2 linked regions of the Methylovirgula sp. 4M-Z18 genome follow. The main gene of each other region encodes a partner of the protein of the gene in region 2 in a complex. Links are inferred from orthologs where the notes say so. Each region holds a gene or a part of one and is shown on either strand. Other genes may lie near its edges. The genes, in order: accD and accB.

Region 1 (8,913 bases), 1.2 Mb from region 2 along the record:
TCAAATCCGCCGGGTGGCCGACAAAAAGCCGGTGGTCGCGGTGGTCGGCACCATGGCTGCGTCCGGCGCCTATATTGCCGCCCTCGCCACCGATCATATCGTCGCGCATCAGACCTCGTTGGTCGGCTCCATCGGCGTGCTGTTCGAATATCCCAACGTGTCGAAACTGCTCGATACGGTCGGCGTGCAGATGGAGACGATCAAATCGTCGCCCTTGAAAGCTTCGCCCAACGGGTTCGAACCGACCTCTGAAGCCGCAAAGGCGGCGTTGGCCGCTCTCGTAACCGATTCCTTCGATTGGTTCAAAGCGCTCGTCAAAGAACGCCGTCACATGACCGATGCCGAACTCGCTGCGGTCGCCGATGGCCGCGTTTTCACCGGCCATCTTGGCCTGCCGCTGAAACTGATCGACGAGATCGGCGGCGAGCGCGAAGCGATCGCCTGGCTTGAGGACAAGAAGGGCGTCACCAAGGGCCTCTCGGTCGAAACGCTCAAGAAGCCGACGGAATGGAAGGGGCTCGGATTGTTCGGGCGGGCCGCCGATTGGCTCGGTTTTTCGTCTCTCGCCCGTGTTATCGATCGCAGCAGCGAACGGGCGGATGCAAGCTTGCTTGACGGCATGGTGTCAATTTGGCAAGTTTCTCCAAACAATTAGCATATTGATCCAGGCTCCGCGCCGTTCTGAGGCGCGGCATTTGCGCAAATGCAATCAGGGTTAATAAATTTTCAGGGTTCGTTGGAATCGGATTTGATCTGGATGAGGAAACGGTGTTCAGTGTCGCAGCACCGCGAACGTCCGGAAATGCCGTCCAGGGTTTCTAGGGGGTAGAAGTGATTAAGTCGGAACTCGTACAGAAGATCGCAGATCGCAATCCGCATCTCTATCAGCGCGATATCGAGAAAATTGTGAACGCGATTCTGGATGAGATCACGAATGCTTTGAAGCGCCGCGACCGCGTCGAATTGCGCGGTTTTGGCGCGTTCTCGGTCAAACAGCGCAATGCGCGCATCGGCCGCAACCCGCGCACCGGCGAACATGTCGAGGTGGATGAAAAAGTCGTGCCATTTTTCAAGACGGGCAAGGAATTGCGCGAGCTGCTGAACAGCGGCGACAAGAATTAAGACACGGAACGGAATGGGCGATGAAATCCTTTTTGCGCGGCATTATCCTCATTCTTTTGACGGTCGTCGTCATTGCATTTGCCGTCATTAACGATCAGCCGGCACGGATTTCGTTTGTTCCTTTCGCCACCGAAGGCGACGCGCTGACCTATAATTTGCCGCTCTGGCTGGTGATCATCATCAGCGTCGGCTTTGGTATTCTGATCGGCGGCATTGCCGCCTGGTTCGGACAGGGGAAGCATCGCCGCGCGGCGCGGCAGGCGCGGGCCGAACTGCAGATGCTGCGCGGCGAGCTTGACCGCGTCCGCGCCCAGATGGTGTCCCCGCCAGGAGCGCCGATGCTGCCCAATCGCGGCGCCTGACCGCATGCAGGTGATTTCGGCGCAAGAGATCGATCGGCTGCTCGACTATCCGTCCCTGATCGTCGCTTTGCGCGATGCGTTCGGCGGCACGATGGTTGCGCCCGTGCGCCACCATCACGAAGTCGGGTCGGGTGCGGGACACGCGACCCATCTCATCATGCCGGCCTGGACCGGGGATGCGCCGGGTGGCGGCTTCGTCGGCACCAAGATCGTCAATGTCTTTCCCGCCAACAGCGCCAAGGGCCTGCCCGCCGTCTACGGATCCTATCTGCTGCAATCGGGGGAAACCGGGGCGCCCCTGGTGGTGCTCGACGGCACGCGTCTCACCCATTGGCGCACCGCCGCAGCATCGGCCCTGGCGGCGAGCTTTCTCGCCCGCGACGACGCAGCGCATCTCTTGGTCATCGGGGCCGGCGCGCTCGCGCCCGAACTGATCAAGGCGCATAGCGCCGTGCGGCCGATCAAGGCCGTCACGCTGTGGAACCATCGGCGCGAAAGTGCCGAGCGGCTGGCGGCCTCCTTAGCAGGAAGCCCGTACAAACTGGCGATTGCCGACGATCTGGCGGCGGCCGTGGCCGGAGCCGATATCATTTCCTGCGCGACCCTGTCGCAGCAGCCGATCGTCCTGGGACAATGGCTTCAGCCGGGCACCCATGTCGATCTCGTCGGCGCCTTCAACATGGCGATGCGCGAAGCGGACGATGCGGCTTTGCTGCGCGCCAAGGTTTTCGTCGACACGCCTGCCGCCAAGCACGAAGGCGGCGATGTCGCGGTCGCCTTGCACGCGGGCGCCGTGCCCGAGGCGCATATTCGCGGCGATCTCGCCGCGCTCTGTGCGGGCAAGGTGCACGGGCGGGACGATGCGTCCGACATCACCCTTTTCAAGTCGGTCGGCGCCTCGATCGAGGATTTGGCCGCCGCCATGCTGGTTTGGCGCAAGAGCCAGGCTAAAGCGGCCTGAGCGACAGGCTCCAAGCCAAGGCTCTTCCGATCCGAATTGTCACGTGCCGTCTGTGGACTGAAGCGCAAAGCCTTCGTCGCGCCATCCGGTCACGCCGCCTGCCATGATTTTGACTGGGCGTCCGAGTTCGGCAAGCCGCAATGCGCCGCGGGCCGCGCCGTTGCAATGGGGCCCGGCGCAATAGGTCACGAAAATCGTGTTCTCCGGCCACGCAGCCATTTTCGACCCGGTGATCTTACCATGCGGTAGGTTGATCGCCCCCGCGATATGGCCTTCAGCGAAGAGGGCGGGGCTGCGCACGTCGAGCAGCACGAAATCGGCGCCCTTGCTGAGCGCATCATGCACATCCCAACAGTCGGTTTCGAAGGCAAATTCAGCGGCGAAATGATCGCGGGCGAGAGTGCTGGGCGCAGGCGGGATAGCGGTCACGTATGTCGTCATGTCGGAGTCTCCTTGTCCCGCTCAACCTACGGTCCGCCGCCGTATTGGCAATTGGCGTGAATGACAATATACGTAAAGATCATGCCAAACCTCACCGGACCTTTCGTCGTCGCCCTCCTTTACGACGGGCTCTGTACATTCGAATTCGGCATTGCCGCCGAAATCTTTGGGCTGTCTCGGCCGGAAATGGGATCGGGCTGGTATCGCTTCGCCAGTTGCGCCATCGACGAGGGACCGATGCGGGCCCATGGCGGCTTCGTCATCGCGGCGGACAATGGCCCGGAGGTGATCGAACAGGCGGACGTGATCATCGTTCCAGGCTGGAAAGGCGCCGACGTTCCGGTTCCCGAGGCTCTGTGCCAGCGGCTTCGCGCGGCGCACCGACGCGGTGCCCGGCTCGCGTCCATCTGTTCCGGCGCCTTCGTGCTTGCAGCGACTGGCCTGCTGGCGGGCGGCACGGCCACCACGCATTGGCGATATGCCGACAAGCTGCGCCGCCATTATCCCGGCATCGCGGTCGACGATGCGTCGCTCTACCGCGTTCACGACCGCATCTACACGTCCGCCGGGAGCGCGGCCGGGATCGACCTGTTGATTGAGATCGTCCGGCAGGATTTCGGCGCAGCGGCGGCCAATTCGGTGGCGCGGCGCTTAGTGATGCCCGCCCATCGGACGGGCGGACAAGCACAATTTCTGGAGCGTCCCGTGGCGGTGCGCGAAGGACTGGAAATCGCCCCGCTTCTGGATCGGGTTCGGGCCAATCTCACGCACGATTGGACCATCGATCGGATGGCCCACGAAACCCGGATGAGCACACGCACCTTCCTCCGCCGGTTTTCGGAAGCCACGGGAATGACGCCGGGAGATTGGCTTGTGGCCGAGCGCGTCGGCGAGGCCAAGCGCCTGCTCTGTCAGGGCAACGCAAGCATGGAGGTGGTCGCAAGCGCGGTCGGCTTTGGCAGTTCCCACACGCTACGGCATCACTTTCGGCAAAAGGTGGGACTCAGCCCCCGTGATTATCGCGCCCGCTTCATGACCGAAGAGCCGATAAGCACGTGACGACGGCGTAGAACTGCAGTGGGAGCAAATGGAGAGCATTTGCAAGGTTTGCGAGACCGGTCGATCTATCCGTTCTTCAATCTCCGCGGCAGCTAAAAAGTCGACAAACGAACTGAGCAGGGAGAAAATGATATTTAAATCAATTTATTACGCGACTTTTCCGGCCTTGCGCGCGGCCGCACGGTCCGGCCAAGAGCCATGGACCATGTAGAAGGGTGCGCTATTTTGGCACTTGGTCAGTGGCCGTCGAAGGCTTTGACTCTTTTCTGCTCCCATGCCACCTCGGGGCCATGTCCATGCTCATCAAAATATGCGGCCTCTCGACGGAAGAGACCCTGGAAGCTGCCCTGCAGGCCGGGGCCGATATGATCGGGTTCAACTTCGTGGCGAAGAGCCCGCGCTACATCTCCCTTGAGACGGCGCGAAGGCTTGGAGCCAAGGTGCGCGGCCGCGCACGCAAAGCGGCGTTGCTGGTCGATGCGGACGATGCGGCGATCGGTGCCACCATCGACGCGCTCGGCGCCGACATCTTGCAATTGCATGGCAAGGAAACGCCGGAGCGGGTGCGCGCCGTCGCATCGCGCTTCGGATTGCCGGTCATGAAGGCGGTCGGGGTCGCGACGCGCGACGATGTGCGGGCCATCGCCGGCTATCGCGGCATGGCCGACCACATCCTGATCGACGCCAAGCCGCCCAAGGACGCCGCTTATCCCGGTGGCCACGGCAAGGTTTTCGACTGGACCATCCTGGAAGCGCTTGACCCGGGGCTTTCCTTCATGTTGTCAGGGGGGCTGAGCCCTGCCAATGTCGCCGAGGCGATCAAGCGCGTGCGGCCCTGGGCCGTCGACGTCTCTTCCGGCGTCGAATCGGTGCCGGGGGTGAAGGATGTGGCTAAAATCCGCGCCTTCATCGCCGCAGCGCGTGACGCGGCCAAAGTGTGAAGGCGAAGAGGAAAGAACCGAACGAGATGAATGAGCAGTTGAATTCCTTCCGAACCGGACCGGACGAACAGGGGCGCTTCGGCCTCTTTGGCGGCCGTTTCGTCGCCGAAACTCTGATGCCGCTCATTCTCGATCTCGAAAAGGCCTATGCGGAGGCGAAAGCCGACCCGGCTTTTCACGCCGAAATCGCTTACTTGCACAAATATTACGTCGGCCGGCCGTCGCCGCTCTATTTCGCCGAACGCATGACCGAGCATCTGGGCGGCGCGAAGGTCTTCTTCAAGCGCGAGGACCTCAACCACACCGGCGCGCACAAGATCAACAACGTGCTCGGCCAGATTCTGCTGGCGCGCCGCATGGGTAAGAAGCGCATCATCGCCGAGACGGGTGCCGGCATGCACGGCGTCGCGACCGCGACGGCCTGCGCGAAATACGGCCTCGAATGTATCGTCTACATGGGCGCGGTGGACGTCGCGCGGCAGAAGCCGAATGTCGACCGCATGCATATGCTCGGCGCGAAAGTCGTGCCGGTGCAGAGCGGCGCGCGCACCCTGAAAGACGCGATGAACGATGCGCTGCGCGACTGGGTCACCAATGTCGAGACGACCTTCTATTGCATCGGCACGGTCGCCGGCCCGCATCCCTATCCCGCCATGGTGCGCGATTTCCAAAGCGTGATCGGCGACGAGACCAAGGAGCAGATGCTGGCGCAGGAAGGCCGGCTGCCGGATTCGCTGTTCGCCTGTATCGGCGGCGGCTCGAATGCCATGGGCCTGTTTCATCCCTTCCTCGACGACCGTTCGGTGGAAATCTACGGCGTCGAGGCGGCGGGCCACGGTTTGCACGTTCCCGACGGCCATGCCGCCTCGATGGCGGGCGGCAGGCCCGGCGTGCTGCACGGCAACCGGACCTATCTGTTGATGGATGATGACGGGCAGATCCTGGAGGGCCATTCGATCTCGGCCGGTCTCGACTATCCCGGCGTCGGCCCCGAACATTCCTGGCTGCGCGACATCGGCCGCGTCACCTACCTGTCGGCGACCGACAAGGAGGCGATTGAGGCGTTCCAAACGTGCTGCCGGCTCGAAGGCATCATTCCGGCGCTCGAATCCTCCCATGCCCTGGCCAAGGTCATCGAACTCGCGCCCAAAATGCCAAAGGATCATTTGATGGTGGTGAACATGTCGGGCCGCGGCGACAAGGATATGGCCAGCGTCGCCGAATATTTGGGAGGCCTGTGAAATGAGCACCCGCATCGACCAGAAATTCGCCGCCTGCGCGGCCGAGGGCCGTGCCGCGCTCGTGACATTTATCATGGCCGGCGACCCCGACATGGCGACGTCGCTCGAGATCCTGAAGGCGCTGCCGCCGGCGGGAGCCGACGTGCTCGAAATCGGCATGCCGTTCACCGATCCGATGGCCGACGGGCCGAGCATTCAGGCGGCCGGCCTGCGCGCGCTGAAAAGCGGGGCGACGCTGAACAAGACGCTCGCCATGGTCAAGTCCTTCCGCGCCGGCGACGCGACGACGCCGGTCGTGCTGATGGGCTATTACAACCCGATCTACATCCATGGCGTCGAGCGCTTTCTCGCCGACGCGAAGGAGGCCGGTGTCGACGGTTTGATCGTCGTCGACCTGCCGCCGGAAGAGGATGCGGAATTGTGCCTGCCGGCGCGCGCCGCAGGCCTCAATTTCATCCGCCTCGCGACGCCGACCTCGGACGACAAGCGGCTGCCCAAACTGCTGCCGAACACATCGGGCTTCGTCTATTATGTGTCGATCACCGGCATCACCGGCGCGGCGGCGCCCGATTACTCGAAAGTCGCTACGGCCGTCACTCGCATCAAGACACATACGGACTTGCCGGTTGCAGTCGGTTTCGGCGTGAAGAACGCCGACAGCGCTGCAGCTATCGCGCGTCATGCCGATGGTGTCGTGGTCGGCACTGCGCTCGTCGACGCCTTGAAAAATTCGCTCGACACCCAAAATCAAGCGACGGACAAGACCGTTGCCGCGGTTGCCGATCTCGTCTCGACGATCGCTGGCGGCGTGCGTTCGGCCCGCCGCGCGGCTGCAGAATAGTAGGATGAAGCGATGAACTGGATTGCCAATGTCGTTCCGCCGCGGATCCGCTCGTTCCTGAGCCGGCGCGAGACGCCGGAAAATCTCTGGGTGAAATGCCCCGACAGCGGCGAGATGGTGTTTCACAAGGACCTGGAAGCCAATCTCTTCGTCGTGCCGGGCTCCGGCTATCATTTCAAGATGGGCGCCAAGGCGCGCTTTGCCTCGATGTTCGACGGCGGCACGTGGGAAGAGATTCCGCTCCGCGAGACCTTGGCCGATCCGCTGAAATTCCGCGACGCCAAGCGCTATAGCGACAAGATCAAGGAAGCGCGTGCGAATACCGGCTTGCAGGATTCGGTGCTGGTCGGTTACGGCCAGCTCGAAGGTGAGAATATCACCATGGCCGTTCATGATTTCGGCTTCATCGCCGGATCGCTGGGCATGGCGGCGGGCGAGGCGGTCGTCACCGGGCTGGAAACAGCCGTGCAGCGCCGTACGCCCTTCGTGCTGTTTGCCGCCTCGGGCGGCGCGCGCATGCAGGAAGGCATGTTCTCGTTGATGCAGATGCCGCGCACCGTCGTCGCGGTGCAGCGCCTGCGCGCCGCAAAACTGCCTTACATCGTCGTTCTCACCGATCCGACCACGGGCGGCGTCACGGCGTCTTACGCGATGCTGGGCGATGTGCACATTGCCGAGCCCGGCGCGCTCATCGGCTTTGCCGGCCAGCGCGTAATCGAGCAGACGGTGCGCGAAAAATTGCCGGACGGATTCCAGCGCGCCGAATATCTGAGGGATCACGGCATGGTGGATCTGGTCGTGCCGCGCAAGGAAATGCGCGCGACGGTCGCGCGGCTTTGCGCTGTCCTGATGCGCGTGCCGGCCAAGGAAGCGGCGTAACCTTATTTGACCCGGATCATGACGCATCGCGATACGGTCCTCGACCGCTTCTTGCCATTGCATCCGAAGCGGATCGATCTGTCGCTCGACCGTGTCACGCGGCTGCTCGCGCGGCTTGGATCGCCGGAATTGCATTTGCCGCCGCTCATCCATGTCACCGGCACCAATGGCAAAGGTTCGACCATCGCCTTCATGCGCGCGATGCTGGAAGCCGCTGGTAAGTCGGTCCATGTCTATACGTCGCCGCATCTGGTGCGCTTTCACGAGCGCATCCGTTTGGGCGAAAACGGCGGCGGCAAGCTGGTCGACGATGCGCGCCTTCTGCACGCGTTCGAGCGGTGCGAGGCGGCGAACGAAGGGGCGCCGATCTCTTTGTTCGAGATCACGACAGCCGCTGCGCTGCTGCTGTTCAGTGAAGCGCCTGCCGATTACCTGCTGCTGGAAGTCGGGCTCGGCGGCACACTCGATGCGACCAATGTGATCGCCAAGCCGCTCGCCTCCGTCATCACGCCGATTTCCCTCGACCATGCCGATTATCTCGGCGGCACGGTCGAGCAGATTGCCGCGCAAAAGGCCGGCATCATCAAGCGCGGCCGGCCGGTGATTATCGGCCGGCAAGGGCCGGAGGCAGGAGCCGTGCTGGAGCAGGTGGCGGAGACGTTGCGCGCGCCGGCGCATATCTGGGCGCAGGATTTCATGGCGCGCGCCGAGAATGGCCGGCTGGTCTATGAGGACGAGCGCGGCCTGTTGGATTTGCCCTTGCCGCGCCTCGCGGGTCGGCACCAGCACATCAATGCGGCGACCGCCATTGCGGCGTTGCGCGCCAGCGTGCCGGAGGTTGAGCCAAAGCATATCGAGGCCGGCCTTTTGCGCGTCGAATGGCCGGCGCGATTGCAGCGGCTGGCGCGCGGCGCCTTGATCGGCCTTGCGCCGGACGGCGCCGAGATTTGGCTCGACGGCGGCCACAACGAGGATGGCGCCCGCGTTCTCTCCGAGGCGATGGCCGATCTTGAGGACAGGCACGCGCGTCTGCTCGTCATGATTTGCGGCATGCTGACGACCAAGG
Region 2 (8,904 bases):
CGCGCTCGCGACGGGCATTCCGTTCGGCATGAACGCCCGGCAGCAAGACGCTTGGGCGAGCTTTGGCGGCGGCAACGAATTGTTCAACGAATTTCTGGCCGACTACAACGCGATCGCGCTGCCGGGCGGCAACAGCGGCGCGCGCATGGGCGGCTGGTTCCGTAAAGAACTGAAAGCGCAAGAGGATCTGAATGGCCTGAAAATGCGTGTCGGCGGTTTTGCGGCCAAGATCCTGCAAGGTTTCGGTGTGCAGCCGCAACCAGTCGCGGGCGCGGACATTTACGATGCGTTGGAAAAAGGCACGATCGATGCCGCGTCCTGGGTCGGCCCTTACGATGACGAAAAGGCTGGGTTCAATAAGGTCGCGCCGTTCTATTATTATCCCGGCTGGGCCGAAGGCAGTGCGATGCTGCATTTTTGCATCGATGCCAAGAAATGGGCTGGCCTGCCAAAATCCTATCAGGCGATTTTGACCGCTGCCGCGGCCGAAACCAACTCGCGAATGCTCGCCCGCTACGATGCGGCCAATCCCGCAGCTTTGAAACGGATCATCGCCTCTGGCGCACAATTGCGTCCCCTCTCGCAGGATTTTTTGGAAGCATGCTGGAAGGCGGCACAGGATCTTTACGACCAAACCGCGCAAAGCAACGACAAGTTCAAGAAAGTGTATGAGTCCTACACGCAGTTCCGCGGCGATGAATATTTGTGGTGGCAAGTCGCCGAATATACGTTCGACAATTACATGATCCGGCAGCGCGCCAAGACCTGAAGGATTTGGGTCTCGACCCCAGGATCAGCCGCCGGTCACGCTCATATGACGACCGACCGCCGGCGCGCGGCCCGCGCGATCAATGATGAAATCATGCCCCTTCGGCTTGCGCGCGATGGCGCGGGTGATGGCCGCATCGAGCAGATCATCGCTCGTAGAGGCGCGGAGCGGCGCGCGAAGGTCGGCGGCATCTTCCTGGCCGAGGCACATATAGAGTGTCCCGGTGCAGGTGACGCGCACTCGGTTGCAACTTTCGCAAAAATTATGGGTGAGTGGCGTGATGAACCCGAGCCGCCCGCCGGTCTCCTTCACCGTGACGTAGCGTGCCGGGCCGCCGGTCCGATAGGTCGAGTCGATCAGCGTGTAGCGGTCCATGAAGCGCGCCCGCACCTGGGAAAGCGGCAAATATTGGTCCGCCCGCTCGCCCTCGATTTCACCGAGCGGCATGACCTCGATGAAGGTGATGTCCATGCCACGCCCGTGCGCCCAGACGAGAAGCCGCTCGAATTCGTTCTCGTTAAAATCTTTCAGGGCGACCGTATTGATCTTGATCGCCAGTCCTGCCCGCTGCGCGGCATCGATCCCGGCCATCACTTTGTCGAAATCGCCCCAGCGGGTGATTTGGCGGAATTTGGCCGGATCGAGCGTGTCGAGCGAGACGTTGATCCGCTTTACGCCATAATCGGCGAGTTCGGTGGCATAGCGCGAAAGCTGAGACCCGTTGGTCGTCACCGTGACTTCGTCGAGCGCCGCGGAGTGCAGATGCCTCGAAAGGCCGCGAAAGAGGCTCATGATATTGCGGCGAACCAGGGGTTCGCCGCCTGTGATCCGCAATTTGCGGGTGCCGCGGCGGATGAAAGCCGTGCACAGGCGATCAAGCTCTTCCAGCGTCAGCAGGTCGCGCTTGGGGAGGAAGTTCATGTCTTCCGACATGCAATAGGCGCAGCGGAAATCGCACCGGTCCGTCACCGAGACGCGGACATAGGTAATCGCCCGGCCGAACGGATCGATCAGTGGCGAGGTGGGAGCGGTGGGCACCTCAAGATGGGCGGCGGTGGCGCCATATTGGTCGATTTCTGTGATCCCATCCATGTTTCTGACCTGTGCCGGCCCCAACGGGCGGCATTTTCGCTACTTTTGACTGATAATCTATCTATATGTCTCACGCGACGAAACAAGACTAAAAAGGGATCTTCATGCAGCAGGGCGCCGATCATTGGCCGACGGAAATTCGGGTTCGCGAGCATGGGAGCGTTCTGAAGATCCAGTTCATCGGCGGCGAGGACTATGAGCTGAGTGCCGAATATTTACGGGTTTCGAGCCCCTCGGCGGAGGTGCGCGGCCACAGTCCGGCCGAAAAGAAAACGGTGGCGGGCAAGAGACAAGTCCGGATCACCCAAGTGACGCCGGTCGGGAACTATGCTGCGCGCCTCGTGTTCGACGACGGCCACGACAGCGGGCTCTACACCTGGGACTATCTGTTCGATCTTGGGCAGAATTTCGCCGCCCATTGGCAAATCTATCTCGACGAGCTCGAAGCCAAGCACCTCAATCGAGGCTAAGACAAAGCCGGGGCGAACCCCGGCTCAAATCGCGCGAACAGCCCGAAGATCGCTCAGTTACGCAGAACGATCACTTTCGTGCCGACATGAACACGTTCATAAAGATCCTCGACATCCTCGTTGGTCATGCGAATGCAGCCCGACGAGACCGCCTGACCGATCGTATCCGGCTCATTCGAGCCGTGGATGCGATAAAGCGAGGAGCCGAGATACATCGCCCGGGCGCCGAGCGGATTGTCGATGCCGCCGGCCATGTGCCGGGGCAGATCGGGCCGGCGCTTCAGCATTTGCGGAGGCGGGGTCCAATCGGGCCATTCGGCCTTGCGTGAAATGAGCTTCACGCCGCCCCACTCGAACCCCGGACGACCGACGCCGACGCCATATTTGATCGCCTGGTGTTCCTGCAGGACGAGGTACATCCGACGTTCTTTTGTCGAAATCAGAATGGTTCCCGGCGCGTAGGGGCCGTCATAGGTGACCGTTTCGCGCGGGATAGGATTCTCCTGCACATTCGCCTCGGGTTGGGGCGTCGTGGTGAAGACTTTGAGCATGTCGGAATCGATGGCCCAAGCAGGGGCCGCGGAATAAAGAATAATCCCGGCCACAGAGCTGGCCATGGAAATAAGGTAACGGCGCATTGGTGCCTCGTAATCTCGAAGGTGAAAACGAACGCAGAATCACGCGGCCTCAGCCAAGCCACATGTGAACAATGTTCTACCAATACGCCGTCGATGCAATTGGAGATCGCGGGAATCGTAAACGAACGGTTGCTTCTTGGCGGGAGTTGCATGGCTGCAACAATTCCGCCTTGCCGCGACACAATGCCGTTGCAGTGAGCCGCGGTTAAGCAGGCCGCAACGCCGCCATGCCGCGCTATCAAAATGTGGCGCGAAATTATTGAGATTTTGGATAAAAGCATGGTGGGCGCGACAGGGATTGAACCTGTGACCCCACCCGTGTGAAGGGTGTGCTCTCCCGCTGAGCTACGCGCCCTCAAGGCTGTTCGCCTCAAGCGCCCCCCGTTTACGGAGGGCGCAGGGCGAAGTCAAGCATACATTGGCGCTTTAACTCTAATATGTCCGCCGCCGGATTTTGAGCGGTGGAAAGCGTTGCCCGGCTTCGAAAGGTCAGACGTCTAATCCATACCGCCGTCGGCGAGGAATTTTTCCAGCCAGTGGATGTCGTATTGGCCGTTCTGAATATCGGCATTGCGCACAAGGGTGCGGAAGAGCGGGATCGTCGTATCGATGCCGTCGACGATGAACTCGTCGAGCGCCCGGCGCAGACGCATGAGCGCCTCGGTCCGCGTACGGCCATGGACGATCAGCTTGCCGACGAGCGAGTCATAGTGCGGCGGAATCGTATAGCCTTGGTAGACTGCCGAATCGACGCGCACGCCCAGGCCGCCGGGCGGATGATAATAGGAGATCTTGCCCGGTGAGGGGCGGAAGGTCGCCGGATGTTCGGCGTTGATCCGGCATTCAATCGCGTGCCCGGTGAACACCACGTCTTCTTGCGCGAAGGACAAGGGCGAGCCGGCTGCGATCTTGATCTGCTCGTTGACGAGGTCGATCCCGGTGATCATTTCGGTGACCGGATGTTCGACCTGAATGCGGGTGTTCATTTCGATGAAATAGAATCGGCCATCCTCATAAAGGAACTCGATCGTACCTGCGCCCACGTAGCCGAGTTCGCGCATCGCCTTGGCGACCGTTTCGCCGATCTCTGCCCGTTGCCGGTCGTTCAAAGCCGGTGAGGGGCTTTCTTCCCAGACCTTTTGGTGCCGGCGCTGCAAGGAGCAGTCGCGCTCGCCGAGGTGCACCGCGCCGCCCTGGCCATCGCCCAATACTTGAATCTCGATATGGCGCGGTTTTTCGAGGTATTTTTCCAGATAGACCGCATCGTCTCCGAACGCCGCTTTTGCTTCCGAGCGGGCCGTTGCCAAAGCGTCGGGGAGATCTTCGGCCGAACGCGCCACTTTCATCCCGCGCCCGCCGCCGCCGGCGGCGGCTTTGACGAGAACCGGATAGCCGATGTCCGCCGCGATTTTCAGCGCTTCGGCATCTTCCGTCACTCCGCCTTCGGAGCCCGGCACGCAAGGAATGCCGAGGCGCAAGGCCGTGCGTTTGGCCTCGATCTTGTCGCCCATGATCCGGATATGCTCGGCTTTCGGGCCGATGAAGGCGATATTGTGCTCGGCAAGAATGTCCGCAAAACGCGCATTTTCCGACAGGAAACCGTAACCGGGATGAATCGCGTCGGCGCCGGTGATTTCGCACGCAGCCAGCAACGCCGGGACATTGAGATAGGAATCCCTGGCGGCCGGTGGGCCGATGCAGACACTTTCATCGGCCAGCCGCACGTGCATCGCATCGGAATCCGCGGTCGAATGAACGGCGACTGTGGCAATACCGAGTTCCTTGGCTGCGCGCAGTACGCGCAACGCGATTTCGCCCCGGTTTGCGATGAGTATCTTATCGAACATGTGGAATCCAAATCCTCGTCAAACGACATCCCCTGGCCGAGCTTGCGCAGCGGCTACTCGATGACGAGCAGCGGCTGGCCATATTCCACAGGCTGTCCGTCTTCGACCATGATGGCGGTTATCGTGCCGGCACGCGGCGCGACAATTTCGTTGAACGTCTTCATGGCTTCGACGAGCAGGATTTTGTCGCCGGCTTTCACCACCGAACCGATTTCGACGAAGGGTTTCGCCTGCGGATTGGTGCGGCGATATGCGGTGCCGACCATAGGCGATTTGACCGTTCCCGGATTCTCGGCCGCGGGCACGGGCGGGGCGGCCGGCTGAGCCGGGGCAGGCGCGGCTTGCGGCGCCGGCGCAACGTGATGTTGAATGGCCATCGGTGCCGCAGTCGCAACGGCTGCCACCGCGCGGGAGACGCGAATGCGCAGATCGCCTTTTTCCACCTCGATCTCGGTAAGATCCGTGTCGGTGAGCAGATCCGCAATTTCCCGCACCAGGTTTGCGTCGATGCTCTTGTCGCTCACCGCCCTGGGTGCGGATGGTGTCTTGGCCGGTTTTTTCATATCGCCTCTTTAATAGGTCATGACGTCTTGCCGCGAAGTATTCGTTCTCGGGAAAGTGACAGCAGGTTTTTGTTAAAATACGACAAATTCCCCAGCCCGCGCGGCGTGATCTCTTAAGCTGCGCCTTCAAGCAGCGCCTCGAGCGCGAGCCTATAGCTCATCGGACCAAACCCGAGAATAACCCCTTTGGCAACAGCCGATATATAGGAATGGTGCCGGAAATGCTCGCGCGCGTGCACGTTGGATAGGTGTACTTCGATGACTTCGGCCTTGGCCCCCCGGATCGCGTCATGAATCGCGATCGACGTGTGGGTATAGGCGGCGGCGTTCAAAATGATCGGTTGGCCCGCGGAACCAGCCTCCTGAATCCAGGTGACAAGATCGCCTTCCTGGTTAGATTGCTTGAATACGAGATCGGCGCCGAGCGCCGCTGCCCGGGCCCGCAAATCGGCCTCAATCTGGGCGAGTGTCTGTGCGCCATAGGTCCCCGGTTCGCGGGTGCCGAGCAGATTGAGATTGGGTCCATTCAAGACGTGGACGGTTTTCATCGTTTTCCCTCAAATCGGAAAGGCTGCGGCCGAACCGGCCGCCCGCTGAACCGTCATAGCCCGCAATCGGACGAGAGGGAAGCTCCCTCGGAAAAAGGGGCCGCCTGCCACGCAGGTGGCCCTGCAACCTTAGTTCGACGTGATCGGCGTGCAGCCGTGCGCCACGAGTTGGCCGTTCACATCGGCCATTTGGCCCTGCAGATACGACAGGTCGTCGCGCGAGGCGCCGCCGGCGTCAGCAACCACAACACGATGGCCGTCCGAATTTGCCAGGCTCAATGCGGCGATACCGGCGGTGAACGCGGCGTTCGCGCCAACTTCGCCTTGTTTCTGGCGGATATGTTCCGACAGAACGATCCCGTCGCCGTGCAAGCGGCGGCAAACCGGCGTCTTGTCGCGCGGATTGGGACCCTGCGCCGTGATCGAGGCTTGCGCGGCGGCCGCGCCTTCGCCCGTCGAGCTGCAGCCAGCCGCGGAAATACCCAAAGCGATAACAGCCGCAACGGCTGCAAGTTTACCAATCAGACCCATAATTAGAGGACCTCTTTCAGAGTGATCGCAGCCCCAAGCTGTCGCGACGGCCTTATGTTTTCGGCTCGTTCGCGTGCGTATAAATGCAGCGATTTTTTAATGCAATAAGACAATTTATATATTGCGAAAAAGCATAATAGATGCCCATTTTTCGCGGCACAAATGAGCGTCTGGAAAAACCGGGAAATACGAAATTTTTGGTCGGATCAAGACAAAATTCCCTCGAAAAATCAAAGAGAATAACCTTGTCAATTGTTCCGTTCAATTGTCTAATTGCGCCCAAGACTGATGCCGGGATACTCGCGCGCTTCTCATCAAGCATCGGGTTTGTATCAGTTGAAGCGCAAAGTTTGGCCGAACGAAGAGCCGTGAATCTATGTTTCCCGTCCAGGGAGGGGCGGATCTGCGGCAGGACGTTTCGGCAGTCACAACGACGTGTGGTTCGTCATTTTCGGGGAGATTTAAATGACGCGTGGAGTGAAGATTTTTGTCGCCGCTGCTTTGGCGCTGGGTGCCACGTCGGGTACCGCGCTGGCCGGCGATCCCGAGGCCTGTAAGACTGTCAAGTTCTCGGATGTCGGCTGGACCGACATTACCGCGACGACGGCGATCGCCTCGCGGATTCTCGTGGGTCTCGGCTATACGCCGAAGACCACCGTTTTGAGCGTGCCGGTGACCTACGCCTCGATGAAATCCAAAGACATCGATGTGTTCCTTGGCAACTGGCAGCCGAGCATGGAAAACGACCGCAAGGCCTATATCGAAGACAAGTCGGTGATCGAGACCGGCGCCAATCTGCCGGAAGGGGCGAAATACACCCTCGCGGTGCCGCAGTACACTTACGACAAGGGCCTGCATGATTTCGGCGACATCACGAAGTTCAAGGATTCGCTGAAGGGCAAGATCTATGGCATCGAGCCGGGCAACGACGGTAACCGCCTGGTGCAGAGCCTGATCGACGGCAACAAGGACAATCTGAAGGACTTCAAACTGGTCGAGTCGAGCGAGCAGGGCATGCTCGCCGAAGTGCAGGGCGCTGTGGCGCGTAAAGAGGATATCGTCTTCCTCGGCTGGGCGCCGCACCCGATGAACGTCAATTTCAAGATCCAGTATCTGACCGGTGGCGACGATACGTTCGGCCCGAACTTCGGCAGCGCGATCGTGTATACCAACGAGCGCGCCGGCTGGGCGGGCGAATGCCCGAATGCCGGCAAGTTCGTCGGCAATCTCAAGTTCAACGTGGATCTCGAAAATACCGTGATGAACTATATTACGGGTGACGGGATGGAAGGTCCGGCCGCTGCCGAAAAATACTTGAAGGCGAATCCGGGCGTTCTAGATGCTTGGCTTGCCGGTGTGACCACCTTCGACGGTCAGCCCGGTCTTGCCGCGGTCAAGAAGAGCCTCGGCCTGTAAGAGCCGTGGCAAGGGGAGGGCGATGGCTCTCCCCTTTTATATTTGGGGAAGTTGGGGCGTTTCTGGTCGTGGCAGGTGTTCCTTGGGAGGGAGCCTCAGGGGCGGCAGGTGGCGCGTTGATCATTGCCAGAATGAGGGGGTGACATGTTCAACTGGGTAACGGATACGAAGCTGCCCTTTGGCCACATGATGCAAGTGGTCATCGAATTCTTTCAGAGCTATTGCACGACGTGGTTCTTCGATCCGTTGCGGCTCGTCATCGAGAGCGTGGTCAGCGCAACGTCCACGGTGCTGACCTTTCTACCGCCGCCCGTCATCATCCTGATCATCCTGGTCTTCGCCTATTGGCGCTTCCGCTCAATAGGCCTGATGATTTTCATCCTTTTGGGCTGCCTGTTCATATGGAACCAGGGTTATTGGGAAGACACGATGAAGACCGTGGCGCTCGTCGCCTGGTCGGCCGCAGTTGCCATGGTCATCGGCATTCCGGTCGGCGTGATGTCGGCGCATCGGCCCAAGTGGTACCGGGTGATCCACCCGATCCTCGACATGATGCAGACTTTGCCGACCCTGGTGTATCTGATCCCGATGGTCGCTTTGTTCCGCCTCGGCGCGGCACCCGGGCTGATCGCCACTTTGATTTTCGCGTTGCCGGCACCGATCCGGCTCACTTATCTGGGCATCAGTTCGACGCCTACCGCGCTGAAGGAAGCTGGTGAAGCTTTCGGTTCGACCAAGCGCCAATTGTTGTGGAAGGTGGAATTGCCGCATGCGATGCCGACGATCATGGCCGGCGTCACGCAATGTATCATGCTCAGCCTTTCCATGGTGGTGATCGCCGGACTTGTCGGCGCCGAAGGTCTCGGCGTCGATGTGGTACGCGCGATGGGCCAGTTCAACATTCCGCGCGGTTTCGAGGCGGGCGCCTGTATCGTGATTCTGGCGATCATTCTCGACCGCCTCTGCCGGGTGAAGGAGGCGCACTGATGAGCGACATTGCAGTTGACTTCAAGAATGTCGACATCGTGTT

What was found.
Region 1: the proteins of accB (region 2) and accD are in contact, whole or in part, in a solved structure (PDB 8UXZ), measured with the Escherichia coli proteins. The link is inferred for Methylovirgula sp. 4M-Z18 from one-to-one orthologs.

Annotation. Positions count from the first base shown.
Region 1 is NZ_CP149574.1:952,076-960,988, forward strand. The notes cover bases 6,178-8,913. They hold accD (acetyl-CoA carboxylase, carboxyltransferase subunit beta), read left to right. Parts: upstream 6,178-6,980; coding sequence 6,981-7,847; downstream 7,848-8,913. Other genes in these bases: trpA (tryptophan synthase subunit alpha), read left to right, coding at 6,178-6,968; V9T28_RS04400 (bifunctional folylpolyglutamate synthase/dihydrofolate synthase), read left to right, coding at 7,866-8,913. Also shown: signal peptide peptidase SppA, read left to right, coding at 1-655; V9T28_RS04355 (integration host factor subunit beta), read left to right, coding at 832-1,122; V9T28_RS04360 (lipopolysaccharide assembly protein LapA domain-containing protein), read left to right, coding at 1,143-1,484; V9T28_RS04365 (ornithine cyclodeaminase family protein), read left to right, coding at 1,489-2,445; V9T28_RS04370 (rhodanese-like domain-containing protein), read right to left, coding at 2,485-2,886; transcriptional regulator FtrA, read left to right, coding at 2,947-3,945; V9T28_RS04380 (phosphoribosylanthranilate isomerase), read left to right, coding at 4,236-4,886; trpB (tryptophan synthase subunit beta), read left to right, coding at 4,913-6,127; more of trpA, read left to right, coding at 6,129-6,177.
Region 2 is NZ_CP149574.1:2,172,792-2,181,695, reverse strand. The notes cover bases 3,625-6,351. They hold accB (acetyl-CoA carboxylase biotin carboxyl carrier protein), read right to left. Parts: upstream 5,380-6,351; coding sequence 4,870-5,379; downstream 3,625-4,869. Other genes in these bases: V9T28_RS10095 (hypothetical protein), read right to left, coding at 6,057-6,351; aroQ (type II 3-dehydroquinate dehydratase), read right to left, coding at 5,493-5,927; accC (acetyl-CoA carboxylase biotin carboxylase subunit), read right to left, coding at 3,625-4,816. In the rest of the region: V9T28_RS10135 (TRAP transporter substrate-binding protein), read left to right, coding at 1-769; GTP 3',8-cyclase MoaA, read right to left, coding at 794-1,861; V9T28_RS10125 (gamma-butyrobetaine hydroxylase-like domain-containing protein), read left to right, coding at 1,966-2,331; V9T28_RS10120 (L,D-transpeptidase), read right to left, coding at 2,385-2,882; more of accC, read right to left, coding at 3,467-3,624; more of V9T28_RS10095, read right to left, coding at 6,352-6,458; V9T28_RS10090 (choline ABC transporter substrate-binding protein), read left to right, coding at 6,924-7,874; V9T28_RS10085 (ABC transporter permease), read left to right, coding at 8,019-8,861; choV (choline ABC transporter ATP-binding protein), read left to right, coding at 8,861-8,904. UniProt on the Escherichia coli protein: This protein is a component of the acetyl coenzyme A carboxylase complex; first, biotin carboxylase catalyzes the carboxylation of the carrier protein and then the transcarboxylase transfers the carboxyl group to form malonyl-CoA.